4 regions of the Shinella sp. WSC3-e genome follow, and region 2 is predicted to be linked to each of the others. Evidence: predicted binding sites of a transcription regulator. Region 2 holds the regulator's gene; each other region holds the start of a gene.
What was found. Region 2 encodes PhoB, which activates phosphate uptake and scavenging genes when phosphate is short. Its sites were predicted from a motif close to TGTCATNNANCTGTCAT; they were not measured.

Region 1: a site for PhoB is predicted at 2,764-2,780, ahead of AABF56_RS02625 (RNA degradosome polyphosphate kinase). Genes of this name have one in related genera too.
Region 3: a site for PhoB is predicted at 2,798-2,814, ahead of ppk2 (polyphosphate kinase 2). Genes of this name have one in related genera too.
Region 4: a site for PhoB is predicted at 2,126-2,142, ahead of AABF56_RS06460 (DUF47 domain-containing protein). Genes of this name have one in related genera too.

The regions. Positions count from the first base shown of each region.
Region 1 is NZ_OZ000530.1:525,213-529,885, reverse strand. It holds gene AABF56_RS02630 (Ppx/GppA family phosphatase) at 1-431, opposite strand, end outside; gene AABF56_RS02625 (RNA degradosome polyphosphate kinase) at 443-2,659, opposite strand; gene hdaA (DnaA regulatory inactivator HdaA) at 3,137-3,823, opposite strand; gene AABF56_RS02615 (AI-2E family transporter) at 3,904-4,673, opposite strand, start outside.
Region 2 is NZ_OZ000530.1:4,334,729-4,339,401, forward strand. It holds gene pstA (phosphate ABC transporter permease PstA) at 1-263, shown strand, start outside; gene pstB (phosphate ABC transporter ATP-binding protein PstB) at 277-1,092, shown strand; gene phoU (phosphate signaling complex protein PhoU) at 1,140-1,868, shown strand; gene phoB (phosphate regulon transcriptional regulator PhoB) at 1,888-2,571, shown strand; gene AABF56_RS21260 (GcrA family cell cycle regulator) at 2,718-3,248, opposite strand; gene AABF56_RS21265 (aspartate aminotransferase family protein) at 3,672-4,673, shown strand, end outside.
Region 3 is NZ_OZ000533.1:193,045-197,717, forward strand. It holds gene AABF56_RS29635 (metallophosphoesterase) at 1-538, opposite strand, end outside; gene AABF56_RS29640 (CorA family divalent cation transporter) at 666-1,643, opposite strand; gene ppk2 (polyphosphate kinase 2) at 1,689-2,597, opposite strand; gene AABF56_RS29650 (magnesium and cobalt transport protein CorA) at 2,846-3,811, opposite strand; gene AABF56_RS29655 (CYTH and CHAD domain-containing protein) at 3,937-4,673, opposite strand, start outside.
Region 4 is NZ_OZ000530.1:1,267,470-1,272,142, reverse strand. It holds gene AABF56_RS06470 (TrkH family potassium uptake protein) at 1-1,392, shown strand, start outside; gene AABF56_RS06465 (hypothetical protein) at 1,473-2,051, shown strand; gene AABF56_RS06460 (DUF47 domain-containing protein) at 2,167-2,811, shown strand; gene AABF56_RS06455 (inorganic phosphate transporter) at 2,811-3,818, shown strand; gene AABF56_RS06450 (hypothetical protein) at 3,890-4,673, opposite strand, start outside.

The sequences.
Region 1 (4,673 bases), 920 kb from region 2:
CCGACGATGCCGTCCGGATCATGAAAGCCGCTGACGATGCCGAGCGCGGAGAAATAGGCCTCCTCCTCGCCGGTCAGGACGCGGACCTTCTGGCCGAGGATGAGCTCTGCCTGGTGGATGAAATCGGGCCCGTTCTCCGCCTCGCGCGCGGCGGCGGTCGCCAGCGCGAACATGGTGGAGGCGCGCGCCTGCCAGGACAGGGCCTTGAAACGATGCAGCGCCGCCAGCGCCCGCTCCACGCTGGCCGGATCCATGCGGCCGGTCTTGGCAATACCCTTGCCGAGGCCGCACATGACCTTCTCGTTGAACAGGATGGCCGGCGACCGACTCATGCCCTCGTAGATCACGAGGCGAATCGAGTTGGAACCGATATCCACGACTGACACCGGGGCAATTCCAGGCAAACGCCCCTGGGCTTCAGACTCAACCATGCATATCCAGTTTACTTCTTCCGGCGGCCTTGCCAGCCCGCGATCGCCTTCGGTGCGCTGGACTTCAGGGCCTCACCCCGGCCGGACAGGCTGGGATTGGTCATGAAGTAGTGCTGAGCGTTGAACGGCTCGGCACCGGGCTGCACTTCCATGCGCCGGGACGTTCCGTCCGCAAGAATCTCGTAGCTCTGCTGGTTATCGATGAGATTGCCCAGCATGATCTGCGAGAGAACCTGCTCATGCACCGTCCGGTTGATCAAGGGCACGAGTGTCTCGACTCGCCGGTCCAGGTTGCGCGGCATCATGTCCGCGGAACTTATATAGACCAGCGCCTTGTCCGAGGGAAGCCCGTGGCCGTTGCCGAAGCAGAAGATACGGGAATGTTCGAGGAAGCGGCCGACGATGGACTTGACGCGGATATTGTCGGAAAGGCCGGGAACCCGCGGACGCAGGCAGCAGATGCCGCGCACGACGAGGTCGATCTCCACGCCCGCCTGGCTCGCGCGGTAGAGCGCGTCGATGATGTCGGGATCGACCAGCGAGTTCATCTTCATCCAGATCGCCGCCGGCGCGCCGTTCTTCGCATGGGCGATCTCCTCCTCGATGTGGCGGAGAATGCGCGGGCGCAGCGTATAGGGCGAGAAGGCGAGCTTCATGCCGGCCTCCGGTTCGCCGTAGCCGGTGATGAAGTTGAAGATGTTCGCCATGTCGCTGGCGATGGTCGGGTTGCAGGTGAAGAAGGAAAGGTCGGTGTAGATCTTCGCCGTGATCGGGTGGTAGTTGCCCGTGCCGAGGTGGCAGTAGGTGCGCAGCTTGCCCTCCTCGCGGCGCACGACCATCGACATCTTGGCATGGGTCTTCAGTTCGATGAAGCCGAAGACGACCTGCACGCCGGCGCGCTCCAGGTCGCGCGCCCAGCGGATGTTGGCCTCCTCGTCGAAGCGGGCCTTCAATTCCACCAGCGCCGTCACCGACTTGCCGGCCTCGGCCGCGTCGATCAGCGCGCGCACGATCGGACTGTCGTTGGAGGTGCGGTAGAGCGTCTGCTTTATCGCCAGAACGTCAGGATCGCGCGCAGCCTGGAGAAGGAACTGGACCACCACGTCGAAGCTTTCGTAGGGGTGGTGGACGACCATGTCCTTTTCGCGGATGGCGGCGAAGCAGTCTCCGGCATGCTCGCGGACGCGCTCGGGAAATCGGGCATTGTAGGGCTCGAACCGGAGGTCGTCGCGCGGCGCCTTGGCGATTTCCGACAGCGTGTTGAGGGCGAGAAGGCCGGGCAGGACGGCCACGCGGTTGTCCGGCACGTTCAGTTCGCCGACGACGAAGCGGCGCAGCGATTCGGGCATTTCCGAATCGGTCTCGATGCGGATCACCGAACCGCGGCGGCGGCGCTTCAGCGCCGTCTCGAAGAAGCGCACGAGGTCTTCGGCCTCTTCCTCCACCTCGATATCGCTGTCGCGGATGATGCGGAAGGTGCCCGAGCCGCGCACGATATAGCCGGGGAAGAGCTTGCCGATGAAGAGGCCGACGACGTCCTCCAGCGTGATATAGCGGATTGCGCCCTTGGCGTCGGGCAGGCGGATGAAGCGGTCGAGCGCCACCGGCAGGCGCAGCAGCGCCGTCATCGGCTCCTTGCCCGTCGTGCTTTCCAGCTGCAGGCCGATCGAGAAGCCGAGATTGGGGATGAACGGGAACGGGTGCGCCGGGTCGATGGAGAGCGGCGTCAGAACGGGGAAGATCGACTGGGTGAATTCCTGCTGCAGCCAGACCTTGTCGTCGCTGGTGAGCGCGGTCGGGCGGACGATCAGGATATCCTCCTTGGCGAGGTACTGCTGGAGCACGGCAAGCGAGGCCTGCTGCTCCATCTGCAGATTGTCGATCTCCTTGAGGATATCGTCGAGCTGCTCGGCCGAGGTCTTGCCGTCGGGGCTGCGGATGCCGACGCCCTGGCGCACCTGGCCCTCGAGGCCGGCGACGCGCACCATGAAGAACTCGTCGAGGTTGCCGGCCGAGATCGACAGGAAGCGCACGCGCTCCAGGAGCGGATGGGCGGTGTTCAGCGTTTCCTCGAGCACGCGGCGATTGAACTGCAGCCAGGAGAATTCGCGGTTGATGAAGCGTTCGGGGCTTGCCATCAGGGCCGCGACATCGGCGCTCGCCCCTTCCGGCGGCGGCACCTGCTCGACAGGCTTTTCCTGCGCATGTTCCGAAGTCGCTGTATCCATTGGAGAGTCCGCCCCACTTTGCCGCCAGATCGGCCGCATGCTTTCCACGCGGGTTCGGACGGAAACCGATTTCCACTTTTCCCCGAACCGCTTAGCGCAGTTTGACGACGGAACTGTGACAGTCAATCCGGGGTCGGTGGAATTCGCCGAGCAATCGCCGGATGTTCCTCCTGGCAGGCAGGCCATCCCGCCCCCGCCCTGAGGACAAGGCGATCACCTGTCGTGGAATGCGGCATCGCCGCTCTCCCCTTCTCCCCCGCGGGGAGAAGGTGGCCCGAAGGGTCGGATGAGGGGGTGGCTCGGATCGAGCCTTTGCGGCTTTACCATCCCCCTCATCCGCCTGCCGGCACCTTCTCCCCGCGGGGGAGAAGGGGATGGGGCGACGGTTTCCTTCCATAGGCGATAGCCCTGCCCCTTGAGGGGGAGATGATCGGCAGGCCAGGGGGGATCACCGGATGCCGGCTTGAACTCTCCGGCTCACTCCTCGCCGCCGACCATTTCGCCGAGCACTTCCTGCGCCAGCGTGCGGGTGATCCGGCTGCCGCGGGCGAGCGCCAGCCGGTCGAGGCGTTCGACGAGCGTCTGGGCGGCCTCCAGCGAGCGCTCCATGCGCGCGACGATATAGGCGACGAGCCTCTCATCGACGAAGAGCTGGCGGTCGGCGAAGAGCTTTATGATGACCTGCGAGAGCAGTTCGTCGTCCGGCTCGCCGATCTCCACCACCGTTGCGGCCTTCAGGCGCGAGCGCAGGTCCGCCAGCTCGACTGGCCAGGACATCGGCCACAGCCGGCTGGTGATCAGCAGCGTATGGCCGTGCTGGCGCACATTGTTGATGATGTGGAAGAGCGCGCGGTCGTCGAAACCGGCGCGGTCGGCGTCCTCGATGAGCACGGGGCCGCGCTCGGCGGCCGCCTCGGCGCCCCTGCCCGCCTTCGCCTCGATGATCTCGGCACCCGCCTTCTCGCGCCAGATGGCGGCAAGGTGCGACTTTCCCGAGCCGACGGGGCCTGCGATGACGACGACGGGCGAAGGCCAGTGCGGCCAGGCGTCGATCATCGCCACGGCGGCATCGACCGGCTCGGCGACCAGAAGGTCGTCACGCCCCGTCGCGGGGTCGTGCCCGAAGGCCAGCGGCAACTGTTCGGCTGTCTTGCGCGATGTCATGGTGCTACTCGGATACCAACTCTTCGTTCTGGCGCAAGTCCGGGCGAACGCCGCTCCGCCTGGCGCGGCCTTGCCGCCGGTCATTCCTCCGGCGTGCTCTCTTCGAGCAGGACGGGCTTGCTCGCCCCATAATAAAGGTCGCTGTCAAGGTAACGCTGCAGGCCGAAGCGGACAAGCACGCCGACGGCGGCGGCCGCCGGCACGGCGATCATCAGGCCGACGAAGCCGAAGAGCGCGCCGAAGGCGACCAGCGCGAACATCAGCCAGACCGGATGCAGGCCGACGCGCGAGCCGACGAGCTTGGGCTGCAGGATGTTGCCCTCGACGAACTGGCCGGCGAAGAAGATGACGGCGACAAGCACGACCATCCAGTAGTCCGGCCAGAACTGCACGACGGCGACGCCCACCGCCAGCACCAGGCCGACCAGCGAGCCGACATAGGGGATGAAGCTGATGAGACCGGCGAAGAGGCCGATCAGCAGGCCGAAATTGAGACCGGCGAAGGAGAGCCCGACGCCGTAGAACAGGCCGAGGATGATGCAGATGGAGCCCTGCCCGCGCACGAAGCCGGCAATCGCCGCGTCCATCTCGGTCGCGATCTGGCGCACGTTGGCGACATGGTCGCGCGGCACCCAGCTGTCCACCTTGGCGATCATGCGGTCCCAGTCGAGCAGGAGATAGAAGGCGACGACCGGCGTGATGACGAGCAGCGAGACGATGTTGACCAGCGCCATGCCGGAGTTCCAGAGCTGCTTGAACACCGTGCCGAGGAAGCCCGCGCCTTCGGCGAGGATGGAGGAAAAGCTCTGCTTGATCGTGCCCATCTGGCTGCTGACCCAGGTGGGCAGCA
Region 2 (4,673 bases):
GCACGATCATCGGCCTTGCCCACGCGCTCGGCGAAACCGCACCGCTGCTGCTCATCGGCATGGTCGCCTTCGTCGCCGATGTGCCGGCAACGCCGATGGATCCGGCGACGGCCCTTCCGGTGCAGATCTACATGTGGGCAAACGAGGCGGAGCGCGCCTTCGTGGAGCGCACGTCCGGGGCCATCATCGTGCTCCTCATCTTCCTCATCCTCATGAATGTTGGCGCTATCCTGTTGCGCCGCCGTTTCGAACGGCGCTGGTAGAAGGACCGGTCTTATGAACATGATGTCAGAAGCAGCAGTCGAGAAAGCGCTGGACAAGAAAATGAACGACATTTCCTACAAGATGATCGGCAAGGACGTCTCGGTCTATTACGGCGACAAGCGCGCCCTCTACGACGTCAACCTGAACGTCCGCGAGTATACCGTGACCGCCCTCATCGGCCCGTCGGGCTGCGGCAAGTCGACCTTCCTGCGCACGCTGAACCGCATGAACGACACGATCGACGGCTGCCGCGTCACCGGCCGCATCACGCTCGACACGGACGATATCTACGATCCGGCGATCGACGTCGTGGAACTGCGCGCCCGCGTCGGCATGGTCTTCCAGAAGCCGAATCCCTTCCCGAAGTCGATCTACGAGAACGTCGCCTACGGGCCGCGCATCCATGGCCTTGCCAAGTCGAAGGCAGACCTCGACGCCATCGTCGAGCGGAGCCTGCAGAAGGCTGGCCTGTGGAACGAGGTGAAGGACCGCCTGCAAGAGGGCGGCACCGGCCTCTCCGGCGGCCAGCAGCAGCGCCTGTGCATCGCCAGAGCCGTCGCCGTCAGCCCCGAAGTCATCCTGATGGACGAGCCCTGCTCGGCGCTCGATCCGATCGCGACCGCCAAGGTCGAGGAGCTGATCCACGAGCTGCGCGCCAACTTCACCATCGTCATCGTGACGCACTCGATGCAGCAGGCGGCCCGCGTCTCGCAGCGCACCGCCATGTTCCACCTCGGCAACCTCGTCGAGGAGAACGACACCGACAAGATGTTCACCAATCCGGATGACCAGCGCACGCAGGACTACATCATGGGCCGCTTCGGCTGACGGCTGACGCTGAACCCCTGAACCCCGAGTGCATTAAGGACAAAGCCATGTCATCGAGCCATATCGTCTCCATCTACGACGAAGAACTGAAATACCTTTCCCGCCGCATCTCCGAAATGGGCGGCACGGCCGAGCAGATGGTGGCCGATTCCGTCCGAGCGCTCGTCACGACGGATGCCGCGCTGGCCCAGAAGGTCATCTCCGAGGACGTCATCCTCGACACCGCCGAACGCCAGATCAACGACAAGGCGATCGTCACCATCGCCAAGCGCCAGCCGATGGCGGCGGACCTGCGCGAGATCATGGGGGCGATCCGCATCGCCGCCGAGCTGGAGCGCGTCGGCGACCTCGGCAAGAACACCGCCAAGCGCGTCATCGCCGTCCAGAGCTCCGGCATGCCGCGCAAGCTGGCCCGCGGCCTCGAGCACCTCGCCGAGCTCGCGCTGATGCAGCTCAAGGAAGTGCTCGACGTCTACGCCACCCGCTCGATCGAGAAGGCCAAGGCCATCCGCGAGCGCGACGACGAGATCGATGCGATCTATACCTCGTTGTTCCGCGAGCTCCTCACCTACATGATGGAAGACCCGCGCAACATCACGCCCTGCACGCATCTCCTGTTCTGCGCCAAGAACATCGAGCGCATCGGCGACCATGCGACCAACATCGCCGAAACCATCTACTACATGGCGACCGGCTCGCAGCCGGAGGGCGAGCGTCCTAAGGACGATACCTCGACCTCCGTCGTCGCGGCCGGCGTCGCCGACGCGTCCGAGTAAAGAGAGCAGGATTCGCTTCATGGTGCCCAGAATTGCCGTCGTGGAAGACGAGGAGGCTCTCAGCGTCCTCCTGCGTTACAATCTGGAAGCGGAAGGTTTCGAGGTCGATACGATCCTCTCCGGTGACGAGGCCGAGATGCGCTTGCAGGAGCGCATGCCGGACCTCCTCATCCTCGACTGGATGCTGCCCGGCGTCTCCGGCATCGAACTGTGCCGGCGCCTGCGCCAGCGTCCGGAAACCGAGCGCCTGCCGATCATCATGCTGACGGCGCGCGGCGAGGAGAGCGAGCGCGTGCGCGGCCTTGCCACCGGCGCGGACGACTATGTGGTCAAGCCCTTCTCGACGCCGGAACTCGTCGCCCGCGTGCGGGCGATGCTGCGCCGGGCCAAGCCCGAGGTTGTCTCGACGGTGCTGCGTTGCGGCGACATCGAGCTCGACCGCGAGACACACCGCGTCCACCGCCGCACCCGCGAGGTCCGCCTCGGCCCGACGGAGTTCCGTCTCCTGGAATTCCTGATGACCTCGCCCGGCCGCGTCTTCTCGCGCTCGCAGCTTCTCGATGGCGTCTGGGGCCACGACATCTATGTCGACGAACGCACCGTCGACGTGCATGTGGGGCGCCTGCGCAAGGCGCTCAACTTCGCCAACATGCAGGACGTCATCCGCACCGTGCGCGGCGCGGGCTATTCGCTGGAGGCCTGAGCGAACGGGATTCCTCCCAAGGACGGAAATGGGCCCTCAGGGGCCTGTTTGCGTTTGTGCGGGGCCGGCGGATGAGGGGCTATCCTGCGCCGCAAACGAAAACGGACCCTTTCGGGCCCGCATCGCATGTCCTGCCGTGGGAAACGTTACCGCATCCGCCGGCGCTCGGCCGAGGGCTGGTAGGCGAGGCGCTGGTGGTAGGTGCAGTAGGGCGAGTTGTCCGGGGACTCGTTGCCGCAGAAGTGGAAGTCGTCGTTGAGCGGGTCGCCGATCGGCCATTTGCAGGTGCGTTCGGTGAGCTGGGTCAGCTCCAGCCGGCGCGACATCGGCACGACCACGTTGTTGCCGTTGGCCGGAACCGGGAGCTGCTCGGCCTGCGTCTCGAAATCGATCTCTTCCTTGGGGATGGTGTTGCCGGCCGGGCGGGCGACGGCACGGGTGGTGACCGGACGGGCCGCGAAGTTCGACGGGCGCGGCGTCGCCGGGGCCGGGCGCTTCGGGCGTGCCGCGGCCTGCGTGCCGCCGGCCTTGGCGCGGCCGGGCAGGTTCAGCCGGTGCACCTTGCCGATGACTGCGTTGCGGCTGACGCCGCCGAGCTGCGCCGCGATCTGGCTCGCGCTCAAGCCCTCGCTCCAGAGTTTCTTGAGTTTCTCGACGCGCTCGTCTGTCCAGTTCATGTTTTCGTCTCCGCTCGGCGCCCAGGATGCGGGAATCCCTCGTCGTGTTCCGGACGGGTCCGGAACCTGAACGCCCTAACTCTTTTGGTGACTAGTTCCGCCGCATGCAGTCTAGTAATTGGTCTTTAACCTAGAGACCGGTGGACTCTGTGACAAGAGTCGCCGGAATCCGGGCGAATCGATTTCGGAGTTTTCCCCAACTTGCTGGTCGGGTGTGACTCGATAGAGACACCTTCCGTGCGTGCCGCGAATCCTCACCTTGCGGGATGTTCAGCGCCATTTCGGGCGCGATTTTGTTGACATCCCAATGGGAAATGCCGATAGTGCGGCATGCCGCCGAAAGGCGGCTTTTGGTTTTTCTGAAGCCCGGAAAAGTCAAGCCGCATTCCTGTTTTTCCGCATCTCTTTTCGGAGGATCCGTGCATGGCCGATGTCGCGCCGCTCTATGAAACCTATATGCGTGCGCCGCTCAGGTTCACGCGCGGGGAGGGCGTGTGGCTGATCACCGAGGATGGCGAGCGATATCTCGATTTTGCCGCCGGCGTCGCCGTCAATTCGCTGGGCCATGCACATCCCCATCTCGTCGCCGCGCTGAAGGACCAGGCCGACAAGGTCTGGCACCTGTCGAACCTCTACGAGGTTCCGGGCCAGGAAAGCCTTGGCCGCCGGCTGACGGAGGCAACCTTCGCCGACAAGGTGTTCTTCACCAATTCGGGCGCCGAGGCGCTGGAATGTGCGATCAAGACGGCGCGGCGCTACCATTTCGCCAAGGGCCATGCCGGCAAGTACCACATCATCACCTTCGAAGGCGCCTTCCACGGCCGCACGATCGCGACGATCGCCGCCGGCGGTCAGGAGAAGTATATCGAGGGCTTCGGCCCCAAGGCGCCGGGCTTCCTCAAGGTTCCCTTCGGCGATATCGCGGCCGTCAAGGATGCGATCACCGAGGAAACGGCGGGCATCCTGATCGAGCCGGTGCAGGGCGAGGGCGGGCTGCGCCCGGTGTCGAAGGAGTTCATGCAGGAGCTGCGCCAGCTCTGCGATGAATACGGCCTGCTGCTCATCCTGGATGAGGTGCAGACCGGTGTCGGCCGCACGGGGCGCCTCTTCGCCCATGAATGGGCAGGGGTGACGCCCGACATCATGGCGATCGCCAAGGGCATCGGCGGCGGCTTCCCGCTCGGCGCCTGCCTTGCCACGAACGAGGCGGCGGCCGGCATGGTCGCCGGCACGCACGGCTCCACCTATGGCGGCAACCCGCTCGCGATGGCCGTCGGCAATGCCGTGCTCGACGTGGTGCTGGAAGACGGTTTCCTCGAGCATGTGCGCGACGTCGCGCTCGTCTTCCGCCAGGGGCTGGCCGCGCTGAAGGACCGTTTCCCCGACGTCATCGAGGACATTCGCGGCGAGGGCCTGATGCTCGGC
Region 3 (4,673 bases), on a different replicon from region 2:
CGAGGAATTCCGCCTTGATCCACATCAGGTCCTCGGCGGACTGCATGGCGAGCGGCACCTGTGGCCGCAGGCCGGCGTGAACGAAGCAGAACGGCGCTTCGACAAGGACGTGGCGTGCCGCGCACAGCACATCGCGATGCCCGGGCCATCCGGCGAGGATCCGGCGGCGCGTGGCGGTCCAGTCGGCCGCGGGATCGGCGATGCCGTAGGACAGCAAGGCCCCCGTCGCGCCATAGTGATCGATCCACCGCCGGAGATCGTCGGCAGCGAGACGGTCGAGCAGGAATTCGCGCAGAAACCAGTCATGATTGCCGAGGATGAGATGCGAGGCGCTGTTCTCCCGCAGGTGGGCGGCCACCATGTCCAGCACGGCCCGGCTGTCCGGCCCGCGGTCGATGAGATCACCGAGGAAGATGACGCGGCTCCCCTCCTCCGCCGAACGGATATGGGCAAGCAGCCTATCGAGAAGATCGGCACGCCCATGAATGTCGCCGATCGCATAGAGGCGGCGCCCTGTGGCTGGGACCTGACCTGACATTACGTTCAAACCTTTTTTGGATCGACCTCTTCAGTGAGCATGTTCGTCGGGACTGAGGCCAATAAAGCATCTTATGCATCTATACTTCATCGTTCGAAGGGCCGGCGATACGATCCGGATTGCATACCTAGAACCGCAGGCTGATGCCCGCGCGGCGCAAGAGCCAGTAGAACAGCGCGGTCGCGGCGATGCCGAGCATCATCGCCCACAAGAAACCGGTGTTGCCCTCGCTGAAGGGAAGCCCGCCGGTGTTCATGCCGAAGACGCCGACGACCAGCGTGCCGGGCAGCAATAGCGCGCTCATGACGGCCATTGCCCTCAGGCTCCGGTTGGATTCGTCCGCAAGCTCCGCCGCCATCTCCTCCTGGAGCAGCCGGGCGCGGTCGTTGACCATGACGATTTCGCGGTCAAGCCGTTCCAGCCGCATGGAGAGCCGCCGGAGAACGGCATGGGCATGCTCGGAGAGTGCCCAGTCCTCCCGGTCCTCCTCCTCGAAAAGCGCTACCATGCCCGCGACGGGCCGATGCAGCGAGACGGCGAGGCGCCGCACTTCCTTCAGGCTGCGCCGCTCGTCGCTGAGCCGCTCGGTGACCAGCCGGTCCTCCACCGCGTCGAGGATCGCCGCGGCGTCCTTGAGCCTGATGGCGGTGTTCTTGCAGAAGGCCGCAACGATGGCCTCGAAGAGTTCGTAGGCCGTCGCCGGGCAGAAGCCGTCGGCGAACGAGCGCCGCACCCGGTTCACCGCCTCGACGGGATGTCGCCGGCCGGTGACGAGCAGACGCTCCGACAGGGCGAAATGCAGCCGGCCGATCGTGGTGGAGGTACGCTCCATGTCCTGCTGCAGGTCGGCGACGACGCCGTGAACCGTGCCCGCCTCGTAACCGAGGACGAGGCTTTCGTCATGGCCTTCGAGGATGGAGCGCGCCGCCGCCGGCAACGGGCACTTGCCGGCCAGCCAGCTCAGCATGCGCTGGTCGACGAGATCGACATGCAGCCACACCCAGCCGTCCTCGGCGGCAAGCGCAGCGTCGATGTCCTGCGGGACAATCGGCATGAGCGGACCGCCGGGGTGGCCGCGATAGGCGCCGACCAGGCCCGGCGCCATGCCTCTCTCCCTCTGGTCCAGCAGGTTCAAGTGCGGGAACCGGCGTCAGTAGACTTCCGGGACATACATCTCGTCCGGCGGCTCATGACGGATATAGTCGTCGTTGCGAACGCGCTCCGGCAGCTCGATGGCAGGCTTCGGAATATCCTCGTAGGGGATTTGCGCCAGAAGATGCGCGATGCAGTTGAGGCGCGCCTTCTTCTTGTCGACAGCCTCGACGATCCACCAGGGCGCTTCCGGAATATGTGTGCGCTCCAGCATCTCTTCCTTCGCCTTGGTGTAGTCTTCCCAGTGGACGCGGCTTTCGAGGTCCATCGGGGAAAGCTTCCACTGCTTCAGCGGGTCGTGGATGCGCATGCGGAAGCGGAATTCCTGCTCGTCGTCGGTAATGGAGAACCAGTACTTGATAAGAATGATGCCGGAGCGCACCAGCATGCGCTCGAATTCCGGCACGGAACGGAAGAACTCCTCCAGCTCGTCGTCCGAACAGAAGCCCATGACGCGCTCGACGCCGGCGCGGTTGTACCAGGAGCGGTCGAAGAGGACCATTTCGCCCGCCGTCGGCAGATGCGGCACATAGCGCTGGAAGTACCATTGATTGCGCTCGCGCTCGGTGGGCGCCGGCAGGGCGACGACGCGGCAGACGCGCGGATTGAGGCGCTGGGTGACGCGCTTGATGGCGCCACCCTTGCCCGCGGAATCGCGCCCCTCGAACAGCACCACCACCTTGAGCTTCTTGTGCTGCACCCAATCCTGCAATTTGACCAGCTCGTGCTGGAGGCGGAACAACTCACGGAAATAGACCCGGCGTTCAAGGGTCTGGACGGGCACTTCGGACATGCCTTCGGCGATGAGATCGTCCAGCCGCTCCTCCTCGATCTGCATTTCCAGCTCCTCGTCGAAGCTGTCGGCAATCTCCGCCTTGATGCGGTTGAGATGATCGTCGTTGAACATGGGGCGATATCCTCAAGGGGTGGAAACGGCACCCGGAAGCAGGCGCCACCGGGACGATCGAAGGGCAATCCGCGTCAGGACACCGAAGCAGGCAATGACGACGACGGTGGCTTGGCGGCGCCAGTCGGCGCATGGCCGAAACGACCTGCCCGGCCCGGCTGTTCCGCGCCTTTCCCGCCGGAATCCTATAGGAAACATCGACGACGCTTTTGTGACGAAGCGCAATTCGGCGCCCTCCTGGAACGGCCTCATATCCACTTGTAGCGCTTGAACCGGAAGTACAGCACGCTGCAGAAAATGGCGATTATCCCGAGAACGACGAAGTAGCCGTAACGGGTTTCGAGCTCCGGCATGTTCTCGAAGTTCATGCCGTAAATACCGGCGATCGCCGTCGGTACGGCGAGGATCGCCGCCCAGGAGGCAAGCTGGCGGGTGATCGTGCCCTGCCGCTGCTGCTCGAGCAGATTGCTCGCCTCGAATACCGAGGTGATGACGTCCCTGAGACCGCCGACCGTCTGCTCGACGCGATGCATGTGCTGCAGCGCATCGCGGAAATAGGGCTTCGCCTCGGCATCGAGGCACGGCAGGTCCAGATGCACCAGCTTGCCGCACAGATCGAGCATCGCATCGAGAACACGCTGGAACAGGATGACCTCGCGGCGCAGGCGGAAGATCAGCTTGATCTGGTCCCGGTCGAGAAAGGCGTCGAGCATGGTGCGCTCCATGTCGAGCACGGAATCCTCGATCGTCCGGACGATCGGTAGGTAGCCGTCGACGATGAAATCGAGAATGGCGTGGAGAATATAGTCGGTGCCGTGGCTGAGCGTATGCGGCGACATTTCGAGCCGGCCGCGCAACGCGCCGTGCCCCCGCTCGGATCCGTGCCGCACGGTGATGATATAGCGCTCGCCGACGAAAATGCCGGTGCGCCCATAGACGATCCTGTCGCCTTCGAGCTTCGCCGTCTGGGCGAGCACAAAAATCTGGTCGTCGTAGGCGCTGAGTTTCGGCGTTTGCAGCGGGTTGAGCGCATCGTCGACGGACAGTTCGTGCAGGTCGAAGCGCGCCTTCAGCAGCGCCATTTCCTCGGCGGTCGGCTCATGCAGACCGATCCAGATGAAGTCGTGGGGCTCTGCCGGCACGGCGACGGCGGAAAACGGCACCTCCTCCATGCGGCGTCCTTCGCGATAAAGGCAGGATGCGACGACGGCCATGATGTCTCCCAGCGAATCCGGACGGTCGGGAATGCCCGACCGGGCCAGCAGATAGCGGCCGGTCTTGACAGCCATGTGAAAAGCAGGGAGCGCGATCCTCGCGAAGCCGGGCAGCCCTTTTTCGTTCAGCGCCAGAAGCGCCTGGCGTCGCAGAAGGCATCATGCGCCTCCACCGCGACCTTCAGTATCTCCGCCTCGTCCGCCCCCTTCTTCTGCGGCATCTCTTCGGGAAAGAGGCCGGCCTCGGCGAGGTGCCTCGATGTGTTCGCCCTGTCGTTCAGCACACCGAGAGCGTCCTGCAGCGTTTTCAGCGCCTCGATGAAGTCGCCATAGCGCCGCCGCTGCTTCCTGCCCTGGAAAAGGCTGGCGAAGAACTCGGCTGCATAGCGCAGCTTCTTGGCGTCCTTGCGCATCCTGTGGCGCACCTCGTCATCGAGGTCGGCGAGGTCGCGACCCTGCCTTTTCACCTTCCGCCGCAACCGGTCGAGGGCGGCGATCGCGAAATCACGCAAGGGCATCGCGCGCATTTCCGCCAGCGACGGACGATGATGCCAATCGCCGCAGGCAAGCCATTCCGACAGGTCGAGCATCAACGCCTGTGCCCGGGGCGACGCCAGGGCATCGGTCGCCCTTTCGAAGGCCTCGCGGCGCGCCTGCTCCAGTGCGGCGCGTGCCGCCGCATCCCGTTGTTCGGGGATCAGTACGTCGAGGTCGCGCACCGCGCCCAGAACGCCGGCCAGCCAGCGCAGCTCGTCCTTCAGGTACTCCAGCGCATCGTCCGCGACCACGGGCGCGAACGCGGCCAGCGCCGAACGCAGGCGCCGAAGGGCGACCCGTGCCTGATGCACAACCTCCACATCAC
Region 4 (4,673 bases), 1.7 Mb from region 2:
GTGGCGATGCTGATCCCGGCACTCATCGACGTCTATTACGGCCACCCCGATTCGGAGGTTTTCTTTCTCTCCGCCTTCATGACCGGCGGTCTCTCGCTCACCACCGCCGCGGCCACGCGCGCCGGCCCGCCGCCGTTCAACAAGCGCATGGGCTTTCTGGTCGTCAACATGCTCTGGCTTTCCGGCAGCATCATCGGCGCCATCCCGCTCTGGCTGTCCTCGCTGAACCTCACCTTCGCGCAGGCCTTCTTCGAATCGGTCTCGGCGATCAGCACGACCGGCTCCACCGTCATCGTCGGCCTCGATCACGCGCCGCCCGGCGTGCTGATGTGGCGCTCGCTGCTGCACTGGCTCGGCGGCATCGGCATCCTCGCGCTCGGCCTCTTCATCATGCCGTATCTGCGCGTCGGCGGCATGTCCTTCTTCAAGCTGGAATCGTCGGATACGGCCGACAAGCCCTTCGCCCGCATCGCAAGCTACACCCGCGCCTTCCTCGCCCTCTATATCGGCATCACCCTGCTGTGCGCCGTGATCTATGCCGCGCTCGGCATGAACCGCTTCGACGCGCTGAACCACGCCATGTCGACGGTCGCGACCGGCGGGCTTTCGACGCACGACGCCTCCTTCGGCTATTTCAAGAGCCTGCCGCTGCTGTGGGCCGCCACCTTCTTCATGACGCTTTCCAGCCTGCCCTTCTCGCTGCTCATCCTCTTCGTCGTGCGCGGACGCATCGATGCCTGGCGCGATCCACAGATCCGCGTCTTCCTCGGCTATCTCGTGCTCTTCGCGCTCGCGGCCAGCATATTCCAGCGGCTGGAGAACGGCGTCAGCTTCCACGAGGCGCTTGCCCACTCCTTCTTCACGGTCGCCTCCATTCTCTCGACGACCGGCTTTGCCAGCGACGACTATACGCAATGGGGCCATTTCATCGTGGCGCTCGCCTTCGTCGCCACCTTCATGGGCGGCTGTTCAGGCTCCACTTCCGGCGGCCTGAAGGCCTATCGCCTGATCATCCTCTTCAATTTCATCCGCACCGGCCTCTACCGCCTGATCTATCCGGACGGCATTCATGCCGTCCGCTACGGTCCGATGACGGTCGACGCCGATTTCCAGCGCGGCGTCTTCCTGTTCTTCATCACCTATGTGGCGCTCTCCGCCGTAGGGGCGATCGTGCTCGGGCTGATGGGCTATGACGTCCTGACGGCCGTCTCGGCGGCCGCCACCTCGCTGTCGAATGTCGGCCCCGGCATCACGCAGGCGATCGGCCCGGCCGGCACGTTCGCGGTCTTCCACGATGCGGCGCTCTACGTGCTCTCCTTCCTGATGCTGCTCGGCCGCCTCGAAATCCTGACCGTGCTCGTCATCCTGACGCCGCTCTTCTGGAAGAACTGATCGCGCGACGACCTGCGGGCGTTCTTGACTGTTGCCATGCTTCTTCGCATCCTGCCGCCAACCGGCTGGAGGAAGACGGAATGTTCGTGTCGAAGTCCCTGTTGCGCATGACCTTTGCTGCCGCGCTCGCACCCACGCTCGCCCTTGCCGGTCCCCTCGCGGATGCGGCGAAGAAAGCGGAGGAACAGGCCGCGGCCGGCGACACGGTCGGCGCGCACAACACGATCCGCGATGCCTTCGGGGCCTTCGCAGCCACCCTGCCCTTCTCGATCGGCAAGGCCGTCTTCGTTTCGGCCGCGCCGGAGGGCTACGGCATGTATGCGGTGCGGCCGGAAGCCAGCTTCAAGGCCGGCGAGGCGCTGATCTCCTATGTCGAGCCGGTCGGCCTCACCTGGCGGCCGGCCGACGGAGGCCTGCTCGAATCGCATTTCACCGTCGACCTGGAACTGCTCGATCCGAAGGGCACGGTGCTCGCTGAGCAGAAGGCCTTCGGCTCGTTCGACTTCAAGGGCAGCGTGCGCAACCAGGAGGTCTTCGCCAAACTGACGCTCAATCTCAGCGGCCCGCCGGTCGGCGACTATGTGCTGCGCTACCGCTTCCGCGATGCCGCAAGCGGCGCGGTCGCGATCAGCGAGCAGCCCTTCAAGATCGTTCCCTGACCGACTTTTCCACAGGCACGCAGAGAATTGTGACAAGCCGGAATCGGCGCTTTCCAGAGGATTGACGGTCAATTATGACAGCCGCATGACAACCCCAGCCACGTAAGGGGCACCCATGCTTTCGCTGTTTCGCAAACTCATGCCGCGCGAGGACCGTTTCTTCGATCTCTTCGAGCAGCATTCCCGCACCGTCGTCGGCGCTGCCGAAGCCCTGCAGTCGCTCCTTGCCGGCGGGCCGGACATGGAAAGACACTGCAACCGCATCGTCGAACTGGAAGACAAGGCCGACGACATCACCCGCGAGGTGCTGCTCGCCGTGCGCCGCAGCTTCATCACGCCCTTCGACCGCGGCGACATCAAGGACCTGATCCAGTCGATGGACGACGCCATCGACATGATGCACAAGACGGTCAAGACCATCCGCCTCTACGAGCAGACGAGCTTCCAGCCCGGCATGCAGGAAATGGGCGAGGCCGTCGTCAAGGCCGCCCATCTTATCGCCGAGGCCATTCCGCTGCTCGACAAGGTGGGCGTGCATGCCGGCCGCCTCAGCACGATCGCCGAGGAGGTCACCCGCGTCGAGGGCCGCTCGGACGAGCTGCACGACCAGGGCCTCAAGGACCTCTTCAGGCAATACGGCAAGACCGATCCGATGGCCTATATCATCGGCAGCGAGATCTATGGCGAGCTCGAGAAGGTCGTCGACCGCTTCGAGGACGTCGCCAATGAAATCAGCGGTATCGTGATCGAGAACGTCTGATGGACGCCACCCTCGCCTTTCCGCTGCTCGTCGGCCTCGTCGGCATCGCGCTGCTGTTCGATTTCCTGAACGGCCTGCACGATGCGGCGAACTCGATCGCCACGATCGTCTCGACGCGCGTGCTGCGCCCGCAATATGCCGTCATGTGGGCGGCGTTCTTCAACTTCATCGCCTTCCTGTTCTTCGGCCTGCATGTCGCCGAGACGCTCGGCAAGGGCATCATCGATCCCGGCATCGTCAGCCCGCTCGTCATCTTCGCGGCGCTGATGGGCGCGATCATCTGGAACGTCGTCACCTGGATCTTCGGCATCCCCTCCTCCTCCTCGCACGCCCTCATCGGCGGCCTCGTCGGCGCGGGCCTTGCCAAGACAGGCTTCGACGCGGTCGTCTGGAGCGGCCTCATCAAGACGGCGAGCGCCATCTTCCTGTCGCCCGCCATCGGCTTCCTGCTGGCCCTCATCCTCGTGCTCACGGTCTCCTGGCTCTTCGTGCGCCAGACGCCGTTCGCCGTCGACCGCACTTTCCGCGTCATGCAGTTCATCTCGGCCTCGCTCTATTCGCTCGGCCATGGCGGCAACGACGCGCAGAAGACCATGGGCATCATCGCCGTGCTGCTGTTCTCGCAGGGCTATCTCGGCAACGAGTTCCACGTGCCCTTCTGGGTGGTCATCACCTGCCAGGCGGCGATGGCGCTGGGCACCCTGATGGGCGGCTGGCGCATCGTCCATACGATGGGCTCCAAGATCACCCGCCTCAACCCGATGCAGGGGTTCTGCGCGGAGACGGGCGGGGCGATCACCCTCTTCGCCGCGACCTGGCTCGGCATCCCGGTCTCGACCACGCACACGATCACCGGCGCGATCATCGGTGTCGGCGCCGCGCGCCGCGTCACCGCCGTGCGCTGGGGCATCGCCGGCAACATCGTCTGGGCCTGGATCATCACGCTGCCGTCCGCCGCCGCGATCTCCGCCCTCTTCTTCCTCGCCATCAACGCCGTCACCGGCTGAGGCGAGCCCAAACGGAAACGGCGGAAGCGTTGCCGCTCCCGCCGTTCGGTCATGCCGTTTTCAATCGTCGATCAGAAAAGATCGGATGCGTGGACCGGCTGGCCCAGATCGTGCGCCGCTGCGAAGTGGAACGCATCGGAGCCTGCCGCATCCGAGGCATCCTCGATGGCAAAGGGACGGGCGGCGAAGGCGGCCGTGTCGTGGTCGCCGTCGGGAGCCGCCATCTTCTTGAAGACGAAGGCGTCGGCGCCGCTGTGATCGTCGTCCGCCGGCTCGCCCGCCTTCTTCACGCTGGTGAACTTGAGCTGGATCTTGCTGAAGAGTTCGGCCGTCTTCGACGAATCGAAGAGATACTTGTCGGATTTGTCGTAATAGCTGCCGAAGGCCTTGAGGTTGATCTTGGCCGTGCCGATCACGTCACCGTCACCGTCCACCGCCTTGAACGTCACCACATCGCCGGAAATCTTCGTCGAGGTGATGGTCATCTTTTCGGTGCCGAGGGCGTAAACCAGCTTGAACTTGCTGAAATCCCCATCCTTCTCGAGGTTGAGGCTGTAGTTCATCTTCGTATTGAAGCTGTCGGTGTAGGTCGCCTTGATGGTAAGGCCGGCCTTCGTCTGCGCCGTGGAATAGGCCAGCTTGCTGCTATAGCCCTCGGCCTCGATCTTCAGGCTCAGGCTCGTCGTGGTCTTGCCGACCTTCATCAGGATGTCGGTCTTGCTGTCGCCGAAGCTGCTGTCGACTTCAACGGTGGCCTTCAGGGTCGTGGCGGTCTTGCTGAACTTGGTCAGCGTAACCGTAAAATCACCGACGCCGCTGAGCGAACCGTAGGTCTTCTGGAGATAGGCCTTCGTC